2 regions of the Micrococcus sp. KT16 genome follow, and region 2 is predicted to be linked to the other one. Evidence: riboswitches for the same ligand, from Rfam matches in the RefSeq annotation. Region 2 holds a riboswitch; the other holds the start of a gene.
The links. Region 2 has a riboswitch for thiamine pyrophosphate ahead of DE149_RS02640 (FAD-dependent oxidoreductase). Riboswitches for the same ligand answer to the same signal wherever they lie in the genome.
Positions count from the first base shown of each region.

Region 1 (9,823 bases), on a different contig from region 2:
CGGACGGGGCACGGCCGCGTCCAGGTGGCGCAGCGAGGCGCGGAAGCGCTCCTCCTCGCGGGCGAACAGGTCCGCGTCCGCGTCCAGGTCGAACACGGCGGACATGAAGTTCTCCGGGGAGGCGCCCTCCTCGAGGCGGCGCACGAGGTAGGAGATCGCCACGTCGAACTCCTCGGGCCGCACCACGGGCGTGTAGAGCAGCAGGGCGCCGACGTCGGCCCGGACGGCGGCGGCCTGGCCGGTGGCCATGCCGAGCAGCATCTCGAACTCCACCGCGGCCGGGTCGAGCCCGCGGCGCTCGATCAGCCGGTGGGCCAGGGCGACGTCGAAGAGGTTGTGCCCGGCCACGCCGATGCGTACGTGGGCCAGATGCTCCGGGGTGAGCGCGTAGTTGAGCACGCGCTTGTAGTTGGTGTCCGCCTCCTGCTTCGAGCCCACCGTGGCCAGCGGCCAGCCCGTCAGGGAGGCCTGCATCCGCTCCATGGGCAGGTTGGCGCCCTTGACCACGCGCACCTTGACCGGGGCGCCGCCGGCGGCGACGCGGCGCGCGGCCCACTCCTGCAGGCGCACCATGGCCGCGAGCGCGTCCGGCAGGTAGGCCTGCAGCACGATGCCGGCCTCGTAGTCGCGCAGGCCCGGCTGCTCGAGCAGGGCGGTGAACACGTTGAGCGTGAGGTCGAGGTCGCGGTACTCCTCCATGTCCAGGTTGATGAAGGTGTCCCGGTCCCGGGCGAGCTCGAACAGCGGGGTGAGCCGCTCGGTGATGTCCGCGACGGCCTCGTCGAACGCGTAGGGCGCGTGCGGGGCGGTGGCGGCGGAGACCTTCACGGACACGTAGTCGACGTCGTCGCGGCGGATCAGCGCGGCGATGCCCTCGAGCCGGCGGTCCGCCTCGCCCTGGCCGAGGATCGCCTCGCCCAGCAGGTTGATGTTCAGCCGGGTGTGCTCGTCGCGCAGGGCCGCGATGGCCTTGCCGAGCTGTCGGTCCCGCGCGTCGACGATCAGGTGGGAGACCATGTGCCGCAGCACGCGGCGGGCCGTGGGGACGGCGATGCGCGGCACGAGCGGGGCGGCGCGGCCGCCGACGCCGAGGACGGCGCGCAGGGCCGGGGGCAGGAAGCCGGGGGCGCGACCGGCGAGCTCCCGCAGCGCCCGGGCGGCGATCGCGGGGTCCTCGGGACGGACCACGTGGTCCACGAAGCGCACGATGAAGTCGAGGCCGCCCGGCTCCTTCAGGGCGCCCGCCAGCTGGCGGGCCGCGAAGTCGGCCTCATGGTCGCGGGACTCGGCGAGCCAGCGCCTCACCTGCGCGACGGCGTCGTCGGCGAGGGCGTGCAGGTCGGCGGGGTCGGGAATCCCGCCGGTCGCGCCGAGGACCCGGTCGAGATCGTCGTGGTCCTGGGCGGAGAACATCGCGGTCATGGCCGCACTCTGCACGTGTGCCGGGTCACAGGTCAAACCGCCGCGGCTTCCTGTCAGACGCCTATGCTCGATGGACATCCCCTCGCCGCGCGCCCGCGCGTCGCCGCCGTCTTCCCAGGAGCCCGTCCGCCATGGCCGCCGTCGACCCCGCCCCCACCGACGCGCGGGAGCGCCGGGACGTCGTCGTGCCCGTGCCCGGACCCGAGGACCCGCCCGAGCGGGCCTGGCTCGTCCTGCCCCACCGCCACCCGGTGCCGACGCTGCTGGAGGAGACGCGGGACGCCGTCGTGGGCCTGGCCGAGACGCTCGCCGCCGTGCTGCCGGTCACCGTGCTCGCCCACCCGCGCGACGCCGGGGCGGCGCGGCTGGTGCCCCCGGAGGTGGACCTGTTGCGCGCGCCCGTGGGCTCACCGCTGCTGGGCCGCACCGGGCCGAGCTTCGTCCGCCGCCCCGAGGGCCTGGCCGCCGTCGCCTGGCGCAGCGCCGCGGGACTGACCGGGACCGGGCCGCTCGACGGCGCGGCCGCGACGGCCGTGGCGGAGGCGGCGGGACTGCCGCTGCTCACCCCCCTGCTGTGCGCCCCGCGCGGGGCCTGGGTGACCGACGGCGAGGGGACGGCCGTGGTGGCCGCGGACCCCGTGCTGGACGGGCGGATCAACGGCGCGTGGACCCCCGGCCAGGTGGCCGCCGAGTTCGCCGCCCTGCTGGGGATCACCCGGGTGCTGTGGGTGCCGCCGGCACCGCGGCCGGACACCGGGCCGTGGGGCGGGCCCGGTCACCTGGCCTCGTGGGTGCGCCTGCAGGGCGACGGCGAGGCCGCCGTGCACTGGCGCGGCGACCGGTTCCACCCCGAGCACCCGTACGCCGCGGCGGCGCTGCGCTTCCTGCAGGGCGCCGACGACGCCGCCGGCCGGCCCCTGCGCGTGCGCACGGTGACCGGGGCGGCGCAGCCCGCCGAGTACGACCCGGCCGAGCGGGGCCCCCGCTCCCTCCTGGACACGCTGCCGCTGGGCGCTGCGGTGCTGCGGCCGGCGTTCGAGGACGCCGCGGGCGAGGAGGCCGCGGCCGCCGCGTGCGCGGCACTGCACCCGGGGCTGCCCCAGCTGTCGTTCCCCGCCCCGCCGCTGCTGCGGCTGGCCGGCGCGCTCAACGACCTGGTGCTGCTCCAGCCCCGCCCGTGACCTCGTCGGTCGCGGGGCCGTCGTCGTCCCCGCCGTCCGTCGGGGCGCGGTCCTCGTCCTTCCCGTGCGCGTCCGAGCGCCAGGCCGCCGGGCGCAGCCGTTCCAGGAGCGAGGACTGACGGCGCTCCATCCCCTTCAGGTCCGAGGCGATGAGCGCGTTGATCCAGCGGGCGTTCGGGTCGGCGTCGATCAGCACGGCCTTGGCCAGCAGCGTGCAGGGCAGCGCGAGGATGGCGCCGAGCGGGCCGAGGACCCAGGCCCAGAAGAGCAGGGAGAGGAAGCTGACGGTGGGGATCACGCCGATCGCGTCGCCGGCCACCTTGGGCTGGATCACGGACTGCAGCACGAAGTTCAGCACCGAGTAGCTGACCACCACCCACAGGAAGTCGGACCAGCCGCCCGCCGCCAGGCCCAGGACGGCCGGCGGCAGCAGGCCGATGATGAAGCCGATGTTCGGGATGTAGTTGGTGAGGAAGCTGAGCACGCCCCACACGAGCGCGAGCGGCACGCCGATCAGCATGAGGGCAATCACGTCCAGCACCGCCACGATCAGGCCGAACACCGTGGTGACCACCCAGTAGCGGCGCACGCCCTGGGCGAACTCGACCAGGGCGTGGCCGAACTCGTGGCGGGCGGTGCTGAGCAGGCGGACGCGGCGTTCGACGTCCATCGAGTCCATGGCCAAGAAGAACATGCCCATGATCACGGTGACGAGCAGGCCGAAGACCGCGTAGACGTTCGTGGCGATCTTCGTGATGGCGCTGACGGCCGTCCCGGTGACGGCGCTCATGTCGATCGAGGCCAGCTGCTGGGACACCATGTCCGGGGTCACGCCGCGCTCGTTGAGCCAGTGCGAGACGTCCAGGACGATCTGCTGGAAGCGGTCCGCGTACTTGGGCAGCTCCGCCACCAGCTCGAGGCCGGACCACACCATCATGCCCCCGAACACGGCCATCACCGCGACGACCAGCAGGACGGTGGTGGCGGCCCCGAGCACGGGGTGCAGGCCCCGGCGGATGAGCCAGGCCTGCAGGGGGTAGGCCACGATCACGAGGTTCAGCCCCAGGAACACAGGCGCCGCGATGGAGGCGATCCCCTGGAAGAACTGCACCACCAGCACCAGGCCCGCGAGCGTCAGGACGATCACCAGCATGCGCGGCCACATGCGGTGGGGGCGGCGGATGTCCCAGTCGGAGGCGGGGCTGGACGAGGCGGGCGGCGGGGTCACCCCCGCGGGCTGTGCGGCGCTCACGCGGGCAGTCTATGCGCGGGCCGGACGGGGTAGGGTCGGGACCAGTCCACATCGACAGGGGAGCGCCCGCGCGGCGCTGAGAGTGCGGTCCGCCGCAGACCCTCGAACCTGCTCCGGTCCGCACCGGCGAAGGAAGTCGAGTCTCCCGGTCGACGTCGTCCCGGGATTCCGGTGGCGGCCTCGTCCCGGCCCCTCTGCCGTCCCAGAGGAGAACCGCCATGTCCCGCACCCCGCACCGCGCCCTCGCCGCCCTCTCGGTGGCCGCCCTCGCCCTCACCGGCTGTTCGGTGTCCGGCTCGTCCGGCGACGGGGCGTCGTCGGCCGCCTCCGGGGCCGGCGGCGGCGAGTCGACGACCGTGACGATCATGACGCACGACTCGTTCAACCTGCCCGAGGAGCTCGTCCAGAAGTTCGAGCAGGAGTCCGGCTACACCCTGAAGACCACGGCCCCCGGCGACGCCGGCAGCGTGGTGAACCAGCTCCTGCTGGCCAAGGACGAGCCCACCGTGGACGGCGTCTACGGCGTGGAGGACCACTCGGCGCACCGCCTCGTCCGCGAGGGCGTCGTCGCCGAATACACCCCGCAGGACCTGCCCGCCTCCGCACAGGACCGGATGGTGGAGGACCGCATGACCCCGGTGGACCAGGGCCAGGTGTGCTTCAACACGGATCCGGCATGGTTCGAGGCCCACGACGTCCAGGCCCCCACCTCGATCGACCAGCTCGACGACCCCGAGTACGCGAAGCTGACGGTCGCCACCTCCCCCGTGGCCTCCTCCCCCGGCCTGGCGCTGCTCGCGGCCACCACGGAGAAGTACGGCGACGACGGCTGGCAGGACTGGTGGCGGGGCCTGATGGAGAACGGGGGCAAGATCGCCGACAGCTGGTCCGACGCCTACAACTCGGACTTCTCCGGCGGCGAGGGCAAGGGTCGGTTCCCGGTGGTGCTCTCCTACTCCTCCTCCCCCGCGTTCGCCCCCGAGACCGAGGTGATCGAGGACTCCTGCACCCCGCAGGTCGAGTACGCCGGCGTGCTCGAGGGCGCGAAGAACCCCGAGGGCGCGCAGGCGTTCGTGGACTTCATGCGCACCGAGGAGGTCCAGTCCGCCCTGCCCGAGTCGATGTACATGTACCCGATCGACGAGTCGGTGCAGCTGCCCGAGGAGTGGGCGCAGAACGCGCCGCTCGTCGAGGACGCCATCACCCCGGACCCCGCCCGCATCGACGAGCGCCGCGAGGACCTGCTGAAGGAGTGGACCGCCCTGTCCGAGGCCTCCCGGCGCTGATGTCCGCGCTCACCGAGGTCGCGGCCCCCGGCACGGACCTGCCGCGCCGGCGGGCCCGCGGCCGGGGGGACGGGCTCGGCCCGTGGTGGCTGGTGGCCGCCGTCCTGCCGGTCGCCTTCCTGCTCGTCTTCTTCGCGTGGCCCGTGGCGGCCATGCTCTGGCGCGGGATCGGCGGCGACGCCGACGCGTTCACCGGCGCCGTGGACCTCACCGCCTTCGGGGAGACCCTCGCCCGCGAGCGCACGTGGCGCATCCTCGGCCAGACGCTCGGCATGGCCGCCGCCGGCACGGTGGTCTCGGTGGCGCTCGGCCTGCCGACCGCGTTCGTGCTGCACCGGCGTCGCATCCCGGGGCGGGCCGTGCTCCGCGCCCTCGTGCTCGTGCCGTTCGTGCTGCCCACGGTGGTGGTCGGCGTCGCGTTCCGCGCCCTGCTCGCCCCCGGCGGACCGCTCGGCTTCACCGGGCTGGACCAGACGACCACCGCCGTCGTGCTGGCCATGGTCTTCTTCAACGTGTCCGTGGTGGTGCGCCAGGTGGGCGCGCTGTGGAACGCGCTGGACCCGCGCCAGACCGAGGCCGCCCGCACCCTGGGCGCCTCGCCGTGGCGGGCGTTCCGCACCGTGACGCTGCCCCAGCTCGCCCCGGCGATCGCCGCGAGCGCGGCGCTGGTGTTCCTGTTCTGCGCGTCCGCGTTCGGCATCGTCCAGACGCTCGGCCGGCCCGGCTACGGCACGCTCGAGTCGGAGATCTGGGTGCAGACCTCCGTCTACCTGGACCTGCGGACCGCGGCGGTGTTCTCCGTGCTGCAGTTCGCGGTGGTGCTGGCCGCCGTCGTGGTCTCCGGCGTGACGGCGGCGCGCACCCAGCGGGCACTGCGGCTGCGGGAGACGCCGCCGGCCCGGCTCACGCGCGCGGACGCGGTCCCGGTGGCCGTGATGCTCGCGGTGGTGGCGCTCGTGGTGGCGCCGATCCTGACGCTCGTGGTGCGCTCCTTCCACACCCGCCACGGCTGGGGGCTGGGCAACTACCGGCTGCTGGCGACGAGCGCGGGCAGCGGGTTCGTGGGCGGGTCGACGCCGGCCCAGGCGCTCGAACAGTCCCTGCGGGTGGCCGTGGACGCCACGCTTGTGACGCTCGTGGTGGCCGTGCCGCTGGCCCTGCTGCTGACCCGGCCCTTCCGCTCACGCGCGGCGCTGGCGGCCCAGCGGGCCCTCGACGGCGCCCTGCTCCTGCCGCTCGGGGTGTCCGCGGTGACCGTGGGCTTCGGCTTCGTCGTGTCCCTGCGGGCCACGTTCCCGGAGCTGGCGGCCTCGGGCGTGCTCGTGCCGCTGGCCCAGGCGGTGGTGGCGCTGCCGCTCGCGGTGCGGGCGCTCGTGCCCGTGCTCGCGGCGGTGGACCCGCGGCTGCGGGAGGCCGCACGCACCCTCGGGGCGGGCCCGTGGCGGGTGCTGGCCACGGTGGACGGCCCGTTCCTCGCCCGCGGCGTGGGCGTGGCCGCGGGCTTCGCGTTCGCGGTGTCCCTGGGTGAGTTCGGGGCCACGAGCTTCCTGGCGAGCCCGTCCGCGCCCACCCTGCCGGTGCTGATCGCCCGGCTGCTGGGCCGGCCGGGCGCGGACAACTACGGGATGGCGCTCGCGGCGGCCACGGTGCTGGCCGTGCTGAGCGCCGGGATCATGCTGGTGTGCGAGCGGCTGCGCCCCCGGGGCCCGGCCGGGGCGGGAGGTCTGTGATGACGCCGACGACGACGGGGGCCTCCCTCCGGCTCCGGGACGTGGCGATCCGCTATCCGGACGGCTCCACCCCCGTGCGGGGGACGGACCTGGACGTGGCCGCCGGGGAGATCGTGGCGCTCGTGGGCGCCTCCGGCTCGGGCAAGTCCACGATCCTGCGCGGGATCGCCGGGCTCGAGGACGTCGTGGCGGGCACGGTGGAGCTCGACGGGCGGGACGTGGCGGCGGTGCCGACGCACCGCCGGGGCGTGGGGATGGTGTTCCAGGACGGGCAGCTGTTCCCGCACCGGACCGTGGGCCGGAACGTGGCGTACGGCCTCGAGTCCGCCGGCTGGGACCGGGCCCGGCGGCGGGCACGCGTGGCCGAGCTGCTGGACCTGGTGGGCCTGACCGAGCTCACGGACCGGCCTGTGCAGCGGCTCTCCGGCGGGCAGGCCCAGCGCGTGGCGCTGGCCCGGTCGCTGGCCCCGGCCCCGCGGGTGCTCCTGCTGGACGAGCCGCTGTCCGCGCTCGACGCGGACCTGCGCCGGCGCCTGGCCGAGGACATCCGGGCGGTGCTGCGGGCGGCGGGGACGACCGGCGTCGTCGTCACCCACGACCTCGCGGAGGCCGCCGTGATGGCCGACCGCACCGTGCGCCTCGGCGCGGGGGGACGCATCGCGGCGGAGGAGGACGGCCCGGCGGTAGCCTCTCAGGCATGACCCCGCCCGCACCCCGCCCCCGGCTGACCGCCCAGGACGTGGTGGACGCCGCCGTCGGGATCCTGCAGGACTTCGGCATGGGCGACCTGTCCATGCGGCGCGTGGCCGGGGTGCTGGGCGTGCAGGCCTCCGCGCTGTACTGGCACGTGCCGGACAAGCAGTCACTGCTGGCGCGGGTGGCGGACCGGATCGTCGCCGAGGCGGAGGAGACCGTGCGCGCCCGCCGCGTCACGGACCTGGCGGGCCGCGCCGAGGCCGCGGAGGCCGCCCTGCTGCGGCACCGGGACGGGGCGGACGTGGTGCTCTCCGCCCTCGCGCTCGGGCTGGGCGGCCTCGGCCTGCACCGTCTGCTCACCGAGGCGGCGGACACCCCGGAGGACGGGGAGCGGGCCCTGGCGCTGCTGCTGGGCACCGTGTCCCTGCGGCAGCAGCGCGCACAGGCGCAAGCGCTCGGCGTGGCGACCGGCCCGGACGTGCAGCGGCACCGCACGGACCCGCTCTGACCCCTCGTCCGACGCCGCCGCGCGGGAGGCCGAGGAGAGGAGACCTGCCTCCTCACAGGTGCGCTCGGTAAGGTCGCCCAGAGCAGAACAGGTCGGGACGGGTCGTCCCCTTCGTCCACGGCGATCCCGCCCGACCGCCGCAGGACCAGCATGGTCCGCCGGACCCGGCTCACAGTTCCGGCGCGGTCCCCTTCGACACAGCCGGCGAAGCCATGGGAGCACGGATCAACCACCCGCGGACGGTCGTGGACCGGACGCTGCATCACGACGTCGAGCCCGCACACCCCGCGGCGCTCGTCGACGTGGGCTGGGACTTCCGTGGCCCGGGCGCCAAGGCGGAGGAGCAGCACCGCCCGCTGCGCGTGGTCCGTGCCCGCCGGCCTCGGGGCACCCCGCGGGACCGGAACGGCGTCGACCTCACGCGCACCGGCCCCGTCGTCCCCCGCCCCTCCCCGCCGCGCACCCGGATCCGCCGGGACGGCGTCCGCGTGGTGGCCAGCCCGCTGGCCATGCTGCCCGGCGTGGACCACGGCCCCGCCCTCCGCCTGGACCTGCATCCGACGACGGGGGGCATCGTCTACGTGGCCCGCGAGCTCGAGCTGCGCGAGCTCGGCGACGACGTCCGCGGCCACGTCTACACCGGGATGGTCGGCACGGCGCATCTGAGCGCCTTCTGGTCCACCGTCACCGTCGACCTGCCGCCGGAGCGCCCGGTGATCGTGCGGCTGCGCTCAGACCGGGACGCCGAGCTGCTCTCCCTGCTCGAGGTCCTCGCCCCCGTGGACACGCGCGTGGTCTCCTACCGGCTCGACGAGTCCCCCGTGGGCACGCAGCGCTCCAGCTACCTGCTGCCGGACGTGGACCCGGAGACGGTCGCCCAGACGGGCGCGGCCCGGATCCCGCTCGAGGCCATCGAGGCCGCCCAGGAGGAGGAGGACGCGCTGCGCCGCTCCTCCGGCGTCTTCCTCTCCCGCCGCCGCACGGACCGCTTCCTGCGCCGCAACCTGCCCGGGGTGACCCACAGCCTCACGTTCGCGGACGAGGCGGACGTGACGGACGTGTACGTGGACGGCTCCGTGCTGCGCGGCTCCCGCATCGGCGGGGCGGCCGCCGTCGCCGGGCCGAGCATGTGGGCCGTGCAGGCCGTGGCCGGGGCCACGATGCCGCTCGAGGTGGAACTCGAGGCGCTCGTGCTGGGGCACGTGATCTGCGCGTGGGCGGGCACCCCCGGCGGCCGGGTCACCATCCACTCGGACTCGCGCGCCGCGCTGGCCCTGCTCAACGCCGCCCGCCGCGAGCGGCTCACCCTCGGCGGCGCCCGGGGCGAGCGCATCCGCCGCACCCTGCGGCGCCTGCTGGCCGCCGTCGACCTGGCGCAGGCCGCGGACGTCCAGGTGGACACCACGTGGGTCAAGGGCCACGTGGGGGTGCACGGCAACGAACTGGCCGACGACCTCGCCCGGGCCGCCGCCCGCCACGCCAGCGTCGGCACCCCCGAGGGGGACCTGCCCGAGCGGATGGGGCAGCTGATCCAGCTCCGCGTCGAGGACGACGCCGCCGGCTGACCCCGGCCCCCGATTCCCCGTCCTCCGCCCCAGCCTCTAAGGTGGGGCTGTGGAAGCGACAGTGGAACAGATCACAGCGGCCATCACGGCCCTGAACGACAAGTACTGGTACGTCGTGATGGCGCTGCTCTTCGTGGCCGGGGTGTGGTTCACCATCCGGACCGTGGGCGTGCAGGTGCGCAT
Region 1 is NZ_QNRG01000001.1:429,450-439,272, forward strand. It holds gene DE149_RS02020 (bifunctional proline dehydrogenase/L-glutamate gamma-semialdehyde dehydrogenase) at 1-1,422, opposite strand, end outside; gene DE149_RS02025 (agmatine deiminase family protein) at 1,554-2,603, shown strand; gene DE149_RS02030 (AI-2E family transporter) at 2,569-3,855, opposite strand; TPP riboswitch at 3,902-4,007, shown strand; gene DE149_RS02035 (thiamine ABC transporter substrate binding subunit) at 4,074-5,141, shown strand; gene DE149_RS02040 (iron ABC transporter permease) at 5,141-6,871, shown strand; gene DE149_RS02045 (ABC transporter ATP-binding protein) at 6,871-7,572, shown strand; gene DE149_RS02050 (TetR family transcriptional regulator) at 7,569-8,075, shown strand; gene DE149_RS02055 (RNase H family protein) at 8,288-9,640, shown strand; gene DE149_RS02060 (sodium:alanine symporter family protein) at 9,702-9,823, shown strand, end outside.
Region 1: it holds a riboswitch for thiamine pyrophosphate, as region 2 does, so the genes downstream of both, DE149_RS02035 (thiamine ABC transporter substrate binding subunit) here and DE149_RS02640 (FAD-dependent oxidoreductase) in region 2, are expected to answer to the same signal.

Region 2 (9,823 bases):
CGGTGGCGGCGGCCGCGGCATAGAGCTCCTCGCCGTGCTGGGCCAACAGCGCCTTGTTGCCCGTCACCACGGACGTGCCGGCGGCCAGGGCGCGCAGGATCAGGGTGCGGGCCGGCTCGATGCCGCCCATCAGCTCGATGACGACGTCCGCGCCGTCCACGAGCGCCTCGGCGTCGGTCGTGTAGAGCGCCGGGTCCGCCTGCCAGTCGCGCGTCGCGCCCGTGTCCCGCACCGCGATGCCCGTGAGCTCGAGGTCGGCGCCCACGCGGTCCCGCAGGATGTCGGCGTCCTCGGTGAGGATCCGGGCGGTCTGGGACCCCACGGTCCCGCCGCCCAGCAGGGCGACCTTGAGTGCGGTGGGGGCGTCGGTGTGCTGGGGCATGGTCCTCCGTGATCCAGGGTGGGGTCGGGCCCGCGCGACCGCGCGGCCCGGCTGGCCTCGAATCTAGCGCGGCGCCCCGGCCCGTCCCACCGCGCGACACTCGGTGTCCGCAGAGCGGGACGGACCCACCCGGGCCCGAGGCCGACGGCCGGGTGCGCCTCGCCCGCGTCCTCAGCGGGCGAGGCGCGGATCGGCCTCGCGGGCGAACAGGTCCTCCTGCGTCTCGCGGCGGATGATCACCCGCGCCTGCCCGCCGGAGACCGCGACGACGGCCGGGCGGGCCAGCGCGTTGTAGTTCGAGGACATCACGTGCGTGTACGCGCCCGTGGCCGGCACCGCCAGCAGGTCGCCGCGGCCCAGGTCGGCCCGCAGGTACACGTCGCGGACCAGGATGTCGCCGGACTCACAGTGCTTGCCCACCACACGGGAGAGCACCGGCTCGGCCTCCGAGGTGCGGCGCGCGGAGACGGCGGTGTAGTCGGCGTCGTAGAGCACGGGACGCGGGTTGTCGGACATGCCGCCGTCCACGGCGACGTAGCGGCGGGCCGCGGTGCCGCCGTCGGGGGCGTCCGCGTCCACGGTCTTGGTCACCCCGACCGTGTAGAGGGTCAGGCCCGCGGGGCCTGAGATGGCCCGCCCCGGCTCGAGCGAGACCCGCGGGCACCTCAGGCCGAGGCGCTCGACGGTCTTCTGGACGTCGTCGGCGAGGGCGTCGGCGATCTCCGCGGCCGGGCGCGGCTCGTCCACGGCCGTGTAGGCGATGCCGTGGCCGCCGCCGAGGTCGAGCTCGGCCAGCTCCACCCCGTGCTCGGCCTTGACCTCGGCGAGGAACTCGAGCACGCGTCCGGCCGCCAGCCCGAAGCCCTCGGCCTCGAAGATCTGGGACCCGATGTGGCAGTGCACGCCCAGCAGGTCGATCGACTCGGCCGCCAGGGCCGCGGCCACGGCGACGGCGGCCGGCGAGCGGCCGGCCACGTTGCCGTCCCGGTCGGTGGAGGCCGGGGCCAGGGAGAGGCCGAACTTCTGGTCCTCGTGCGCGGTGGCGATGAAGTCGTGGGTGTGCGCGTGCACGCCCGGGGTCAGCCGGAGCATCACGGGGGCGCGGCGGCCGGCCTCGGCCGCGAGCGCGGCCAGGTGGGTGAGCTCGTCGAGCGAGTCCACGATGATCCGGCCCACGCCCGCCTCGAGGGCGGTGCGCAGCTCGGCGTCCGACTTGTTGTTGCCGTGCAGGCCGATGTGGGCCGGGTCGACACCGGCGGCCAGCGCGATCGCCAGCTCGCCGCCGGAGGCGGTGTCCACGCGCAGGCCCTCCTCGGCCGCCCAGCGGGCGGTGGAGAGGGTGAGCATGGACTTGCCGGCGTAGTAGACGTCCGCTCCCCCGCACAGGTCGGCGAACGCGGTGTCGAAGCCCTCGCGGAACGCGCGGGCGCGGGCGCGGAAGTCGTCCTCGTCCACCACGAGCAGCGGCGTGCCGAACTCCGCGGCGAGCGCGCTCGCGCGCAGGCCCTGGACGGTGAGCTCGCCGTCGGCGGCGCGGTCCACGCCGGCGGCCCACAGGCCGGGCACGAGCGCGTCCGGGTCCCCCGGCGCGGGGAGCCAGGCGGGGGCGAGCGGGGAGGCGGGGGCGGGCTGCGGCGTCGTCATCCGGGCGCTCACATCTTCTCCGGGGCGGTCACGCCGAGCAGGCCGAGGCCGTTGGCCAGCACCTGGGCGGTGGCGTCGTTGAGCCACAGGCGGGTGCGGTTGAGGGTCTCGACGGGGCGCGGCGTGCCGTCGTCGGTGGGCATGGGCACGATCCGGCAGGCGGCGTACCACGAGTGGTAGGCCCCGGCGATCACCTCGAGGTGTCGGGCCACGCGGTGCGGCTCGCGCAGGCGCGCCGCCGCGCCGACGACGGCCGGGAACTCCGCCAGCTGGGCCAGCAGCTCCGACTCGGTGGCGTGGGTGAGCAGGGCGGCGTCGAACTCGGAGCGGTCCACGCCGTGGGCCTGCGCGGTGCGCGCCGCGCCCGAGGCGCGGGCGTGGGCGTACTGCACGTAATAGACGGGGTTGTCGTTCGTGGCGGAGCGCAGCAGCTCGGGGTCGATCGTCAGGGGCGAGTCCGCGGGGTAGCGGGCCAGGTCGTAGCGCAGGGCGTCGCGGCCGAGCCACTCCACGAGGTCCTTGAGCTCGATGATGTTGCCGGCGCGCTTGGAGAGCTTCGCGCCGTTGACCGAGATGAGCTGGCCGATGAGGATCTCGATGTTCGTCGCCGGGTCGTCGCCGGCGGCGGCGGCGATCGCCTTGAGGCGGTTCACGTAGCCGTGGTGGTCGGCGCCGAGCAGGTACACCTTCTCCTCGAAGCCGCGGTCGCGCTTGTGGAGGTAGTAGGCGGCGTCGGCGGCGAAGTAGGTGGGCTCGCCGTTGGCGCGGATGAGCACGCGGTCCTTGTCGTCGCCGAAGTCGGTGGTCTTGAGCCACACGGCGCCCTCGCGGTCCTCGATGTGGCCCTGTTCGCGCAGCCGCTGCACGGCCTGTTCGATCGCGCCGGAGTCGTGGAGCGTCTGCTCCGAGGTGAACACGTCGAAGTGCACGTCGAAGGCGGCGAGCGTGTCCTTGATGTCCTGCATCTGGAGCCGGTACGCGGCCTCGCGGACCACCGGGCGGGCGGCCTCGTCCGTCAGCTCGCGCACGTCCGGGTGCTCGAGGGCGACGGCGTCGGCCAGCTCCTGCACGTACGCGCCCGGGTAGCCGCCCGCGGGGACGTCACGGCCGTGCAGGCGGGCGAGGACCGAGTCGGCGAACACGTTCATCTGGTTGCCGGCGTCGTTGATGTAGTACTCGGCGGTGACGTCCGCGCCCGAGGCGCGCAGCAGGCGTGCGATCGCGTCGCCCAGCGCGGCCCAGCGGGTGTGGCCGATGTGCAGCGGGCCGGTGGGGTTGGCGGAGACGAACTCCATGTTCACGGTGTGCCCGGCCAGGGCGTCGTTGCGGCCGTACTCCGGGCCGGCCTCGACGATCTCGCGGGCCAGGGCGCCGGCCGAGGCCGCGTCCAGGGTGACGTTGAGGAAGCCGGGGCCGGCGACGTCGACGGCGGCGATGCCCGGCTTGTCGGTCAGGCGCTCGGCCACGAGCCCGGCGAGGTCGCGCGGGGCCATCCCGGCCTTCTTGCCCAGCTGGAGGGCGACGTTGGTGGCCCAGTCGCCGTGCTCGCGGCTGCGGGGTCGCTCCACCTTCACGCGCGCGGGGGTGATCTCCTCCCGCAGCGCGGCGGGGAGGTCACCGGCATCGACGGCGTCGGTGAGGACAGCGGACAGCAGGGCGGAGAGGTCTTCGGGCTTCACCCGCGCAAGTCTACGGAAGGGCCGCCGCGCCCGTGCGCGTGCGAACGAACCCTGCGAGATGGCCCCCTCCGGCCCGCGGTGGGGGCCATCTCGCAGGGTTCGTCGGGGTGGGGGGGGTCAGGCGGGCCAGGCGGCGAGGCCGCCGGCGAGGGACAGGACGCGCCCGCCGGCGCCCGGGTCGGCCCCGACGACGGCGTCCCGCGCCCGGGCCGAGCGGGCTCCGGCGGCGCAGTAGACCACCAGGACGCGGTCCTGCCCGGGCGCGTGGGCCGCCGGCTCCGCGAGGACGGCCTCGAGCGGGACGTGTCGATCGGCCACCGCCGCGGGGGCCTCGACGCGGCGCAGGCGGCGCTCCCAGTCCTCGCGGACGTCGAGCAGGGTGAGGGACGCGGCCCGGGCGGGGTCGGCGAGCAGGGCGGCCAGCGCGGCGGGGGCGATCTCCCCGCCCGCGGCGCCGCACGCCTCCGCCGAGTCGGGGGCGTCGGCGTCGTCCGGGCGGGGGGCCTGGGCCGCGTGGGCGGACAGGTCCGTCACGGGGGTCCGCTCGGGGTCGGCCACGAGCCGCAGCTCACGGAAGCGCATCGTCAGGGCGTCCACGGAGAGCAGCCGCCCGACCAGGGGCTCGCCCACCCCGGAGAGCAGCTTGATCGCCTCGGCCGCCATGAGGGAGCCGATGATCCCGGGCAGCACCCCGAGCACCCCGGCCTGCGCGCACGAGGGCACCTCGCCGGGTTCGGGACGCTCCGGGAACACGTCCCGGTACAGCGGCCCGCCCGGGGCGAACACGCTCACCTGCCCCGCGAACCGCAGGATCGCGCCCCACACCACGGGCACGCCGGCGATCTCGCACGCGTCGGCCACGAGGTAGCGGGTCGCGTAGTTGTCCGTGCCGTCGAGCACGAGGTCCACGGCGCCGACCCGCTCGAGCGCGTTGGCCGCGGTCAGGCGTTCGCGGTGCTCGACCACGCGCACCTCGGGGTGCAGGCCGCGCATCGTCGCGGCGGCGGAGGCGGTCTTGGGGCGGCCGAGGTCCGCCTCGGCGTGGATCACCTGGCGGTGCAGGTTGGAACGGTCCACCACGTCGTCGTCGATCACGTGGACCTCCCCCACGCCCGCGGCGGCGAGGTAGGTCAGCACGGGCGCCCCGAGGCCGCCGGCGCCGACCACGAGGACGCGGGAGCGCAGCAGCGCCAGCTGGGCCTCTGGGCCGAAGCCGTCCAGGCTCAGGTGGCGGGCGAAGCGCTCGAGCTGGGTGTCGGACAGCGCGGTGAGGTCGCGGGGCTCGCGGGCGGCGGGGTCCAGGGCGGCGGTCACCGCTCGTCCTCCTCGGCCGTGACCCGCCCGGCCATCGGCGAGGAGGCCAGGGCGTGCTCGCGGCGCGGGATGCGCCCGGCACGGCGGGCGTGGAAGCCCGCCTCGAGCGCGAGCCGGCACGCGTGGGCCATGCGGGCGGGCTCGGCGGCGCGCGTGATCGCCGAGGCGGCGAGCACGGCGTCGCAGCCGGCCTCCATCGCCAGGGCGACGTCCGAGGCGGTGCCCACGCCGGCGTCGAGCACGATCGGCACGGAGGCGCGGGAGACGATCAGCTCCAGGTGTGCGCGGTTGAGGATGCCCAGCCCCGAGCCGATCGGCGAGCCCAGCGGCATGACGGCGGCGGCGCCGGCCTGTTCGAGGCGCAGCGCCATGGCGGGGTCGTCCGACGTGTAGGCCAGGACGGTGAAGCCGTCGGCGGCGAGCCGCTCGGTGGCCTCGAGGGTCTCGACGACGTCGGGCAGCAGGGTGCGCTCGTCGGCGATGACCTCGACCTTCACGAGGTCGGTCTCGAGCGCCTCCCGGCCGAGCCGGGCGGTGAGCACGGCGTCCCGGGCGGTGTAGCACCCGGCGGTGTTGGGCAGCACGTCGATACCGAGGCGGTCCAGCAGCGCGACCAGGCCGTCACGGGTGTCCGCGGACCAGCGGCGCAGCGCCACGGTGGTGAGCGTGGTGCCGGAGGCGACGAGGGCGCCCTCCAGGGCGGTGAGGTCGGTGATGCCGCCCGTGCCCATGATGAGCCGGGAGGCCAGGTCGTAGCCGCCGATCCGCAGCGGCGGGATCGCGGGGGCGGCGGGCGGGGTGCGGTGCTCGGCCATCGCTCAGCCCCCCTGCACCGCGGTGACGACGTCGACCTCGTCCCCGGCGGCCAGCGCCCGGGTGGCCCAGGCCGACCGGGGCACGACCTCGCCGCCGACCGCCACGGCCACGCCGAGCCGCCGCCCATCCGCGGCGGCGCCGTCCTCGCCGATCGCGCGCCCGGTGACGTGCGCGACGACGTCGCGGACGGTGGCCACGGCCAGCTCGGCGGGCTCTCCGTTGAGGGTCAGGGTGAGGGTGCTCATGCGATCTCCTTCAGGCGGGCGTGCAGCAGCTCGAGGATCCGCCCGGCCGCCCAGGGGGCGAGCAGGATCCCGTGACGGTGGAAGCCGGTGGCGACGACGGCGCCCGGGGCCTCGGGCACGGTAAGCACGCGCGGGGCGTCGTCGGGGGTGCCGGGGCGGGCGGCGGTGGTGATCTCGACCAGCTCGCACTCGCGGACGGCGGGCAGGATCGCGGCGGCGTCGGCGAGCAGGTCCAGCACGGCCCCGGCGGAGGTGCCGGCCAGGCCGTCCTCGCGGGCCGAGGCGCCGACCACGAGGGTGCCGTCCGCGCGGGGCACGAGGTAGACCTGGCGCCCGTGGACGAGGCCGCGGACGGTGCGGGTGATCAGGTGCGACTCCCCCGGCAGCAGCTGCTCGGGGCGCACCCGCAGACGCAGCACGTCGCCGTGGACGGGGCGCAGCGGGACCTCGACGGCGGTGGCCGCGCCGCCGATCCCGCGGTGGCCCAGGCCCGCGGCGAGGACCGCGCCGTCGGCGGTGAGGACGCCCCCGTCGGCCAGCGTGAGGCGCACCCCCTCGCCCTCCGGGCCGGCGGCGGTGACGCGTCCGGCCACGAACCGGGCGGCGGGTCCGGCGCCGACCGGGAGCGGGCCGCCGTCGGGTCCGGTCTCGGCGCGCAGGGCGGCGACGCAGGCGGCGGCGAGCCGTCGCGGGTCCACCTGATGGTCGTCCGGGGCGTCGAAGCCGGCGGCCAGGCCCGGGGCCAGGGCGGGCTCGGCGCGGCGCAGCGCGCGGACGGAGACGGGCTCGACCCGGCGACCGAGGATCGAGGCGTGCTCGAGCACGTGGTCCCAGGCGCGGGCGTCCGAGGGGTCCGCGGCCACGATCCAGGCGCCCTGTGCGAGGAAGCCCGTCTCCACATCGGTGAAGGCGGCGAGCAGGTCCACGAGGGCCGGGTAGGCCTCCCAGCCGGCCTGCAGCAGCGGGGCGAGGTCGTCCTGGCTGAACTGGGTCTCGGCGAGCGGCGCGAGCATCCCCGCCGCGGCGTGGGTGGCCCCGGCCACGGCGTGCGGGCGCCCGGCGGCGTCCAGCTCGGGGGCGATCAGGGTGACGGCGTGGCCTGCGGCACGCAGACGCACGGCGGCGGTGAGGCCGATGATCCCGGCCCCGACGACGGCCACGTGCACGGACCGGTCCTCCTCACGGCGGCATGACCCGCATCGAGTGGTGATGGTCGGCCGCGCCGGCGCGGTGCGCCCCTGCGGCCCTCTCAGCCCGGCGTGTGCGGCCCGGGCTCCCATGGAACAGCGGCCAGTCTGCCACAGTGGGCGCATGCACTCCCCCGATCCGCTCCTGATGACCGCGGCCGGCCGCGACGACGGCGGCACCGGCCCCGGCGCGCGCCGCCGCGCCCGCCTCGCCGCCTCCCGGCTGTACGTCTGCACCGACCTGCAGCGGTTCCTGCGCCCGGACGGCACGCTCGACACGGCCGCGTTCGCCGACTTCTGCGCGGCGGCGTTCCGCGGCGGAGTAGACGTGATCCAGGTGCGGGACAAGGCCGTGGACGTGGCGGTCGAGCTGGCCGCGTTCGCCACGCTCGTCCCGCTGGCCCGGGAGCACGGGGCGCTCTCGGCCGCCAACGACCGCGCCGACGTCGCCGCCCTGGCCGGGGTGGACGTGTTCCACACGGGCCAGACCGACCTGACCACCGCGCAGTGCCGCGCCCTGCTGGGCCCGGACGTGGTGCTCGGCCGCTCGTGCCACACCGAGGCGCAGGTGCGCGGCGCCCGCGCGGAGGACGGCCTGGACTACTTCTGCACGGGGCCGGTGTGGGCGACGCCCACGAAGCCGGGCCGGGCCGCCGTCGGACTGGAACTGCCGACCCTCGCCGCACGCCTGGACGCGGAGGACCCGGCGGGGGCGCGGCCGTGGTTCGCCATCGGCGGCGTCGACGCGGACCGGCTGCCCGAGGTCCGCGCGGCCGGGGCGGAACGGATCGTGGTGGTCCGCGCCGTGACGCAGGCCGAGGACCCCGAGGCCGCGGCCCGGACCCTGCGCGCGGGCCTGCCCGGCTGACGCGCCCCGCGGGGAGGTCACGGACGGGCCGTCCTGATGGTGTAGAGTCGACGAGTCCGCAACGCGCTCGACGCGTCGCGACCCCCGCCTCCGTAGCTCAGGGGATAGAGCGTCTGCCTCCGGAGCAGAAGGCCGCAGGTTCGAATCCTGCCGGGGGCACGAGCGAACAGAGCCGGACCCCCGTGGCGACACGGTGGTCCGGCTCTTCTGCGTTCTGCGGACCCGGACGCTCGAGCGGAGCGGGAGGTCCGGGTCACCGGCATTCGAGGCGGGAAATCGACCTCATAGGACGTCCCGAGGTGCGTATTCGCCGGATTTCCCGCCTCGAACGTGTCGAAGCCCGGAGGTCCCGCCCTCAGCCCCGCTGCGCATGACCGTGGTCGACGGGCCCGTGCCACGTCGGCCGCGAGGCGTCCCCGACCGCGAGCGCCTCCCCCGCCCGCATCGCGTCGGCCAGCCACGGCTTGGCCCGCTCGAGTGCGTCGTCCCAGCTCAGGCCCGCCCCGGCCAGCGTGGCCAGGGCCGAGGAGAGGGTGCAGCCGGTGCCGTGCGAGGCGCGGGTCGTCACGCGCGGGCCGCGCACCTCGTGCACGGCCCCGCCCACGCGCACGACGGCGTCCGGCACCTCCGCCGCTGCGGCCTCGGGCGCCTCGGTCTCGTCCAGGTGCCCGCCCTTGAGCAGCACCGTCACCCCGTGCTCGGCGGCCAGGCCCCGCGCCGCGTCGAGGGCGGCGTCCCAGTCCGTCGCGTCCCGCCCGGTCAGCCGGGCCAGCTCGGGCAGGTTGGGTGTCACCAGGTGCGCCACCCGCAGCAGCCGGGCCCACGCGGCGCGCCCGTCGTCGTCGCCGACCGCGGTGAGGGCGTCCCCGCTCGAGGCCACCATGACCGGGTCCAGCACGACGACGGCGGGCCGGGTCTCCTCGAGCCAGCCGGCGACGGCCCGCATGAGCTCCACCGTGCCGAGCATGCCGATCTTCACGGCGTCCACGGCGATGTCGGCGGCGACCGAGTCGAGCTGGGCGCGCACCACGTCCACCGGCAGCGGGTGGACGGCCTGCACGCCCTGCGTGTTCTGGGCGGTGATCGCGGTGATCGCGGTCATCCCGTAGCCGCCCCACGCGGCGATGGTCTTCAGGTCGGCCTGGACACCGGCGCCGCCGCCGGAGTCGGAGCCGGCGATGCTGAGCACACGGGGGACGGCGGAGGTCATGCGGGGGCTCCTTCGGGTCGGGGCGGATCGGCCGCCCGGGCCGGGCCGATCCCGCCCATGAGAATGTAGTCGCATGTCCCACGTCACAGAGAGCTCTCCCGCGCACCCCGGCCGAGCCGAGGAGTCGGCGCCGCTGCGGCCGACCTCCCCGCTCGGGATCGCCGCCACGTTCATCGGCACCACCATCGGCGCCGGGTACGCCTCGGGCAACGAGATCCTGCAGTACTTCGTGAGCTTCGGCCTCTGGGGCGGCACGGGGGCGCTCGTGATCGCCGGCGCGCTGTTCTTCCTGCTCGCGGTGATCGTGCTGCGGCTGGCGCAGAAGCTGCGGACCACGGACATCCACCGGATCGTGAACCCCACGACGTCGCGCGTGCCCACCTGGTTCGCGGACCTGTCCATCACCACGTCCCTGCTGGGGACGCTGGTGATCATGCTGGCCGGGGCCGGGGCGGCGGTGCACACCGCGTTCGGGCTG
Region 2 is NZ_QNRG01000002.1:108,783-118,605, forward strand. It holds gene DE149_RS02610 (homoserine dehydrogenase) at 1-382, opposite strand, end outside; gene lysA (diaminopimelate decarboxylase) at 554-2,026, opposite strand; gene argS (arginine--tRNA ligase) at 2,035-3,705, opposite strand; gene moeB (molybdopterin-synthase adenylyltransferase MoeB) at 3,823-5,019, opposite strand; gene DE149_RS02630 (thiazole synthase) at 5,016-5,834, opposite strand; gene thiS (sulfur carrier protein ThiS) at 5,838-6,080, opposite strand; gene DE149_RS02640 (FAD-dependent oxidoreductase) at 6,077-7,246, opposite strand; TPP riboswitch at 7,240-7,370, opposite strand; gene thiE (thiamine phosphate synthase) at 7,392-8,135, shown strand; tRNA gene DE149_RS02650 (tRNA-Arg) at 8,222-8,294, shown strand; gene thiD (bifunctional hydroxymethylpyrimidine kinase/phosphomethylpyrimidine kinase) at 8,491-9,345, opposite strand; gene DE149_RS02660 (membrane protein) at 9,419-9,823, shown strand, end outside.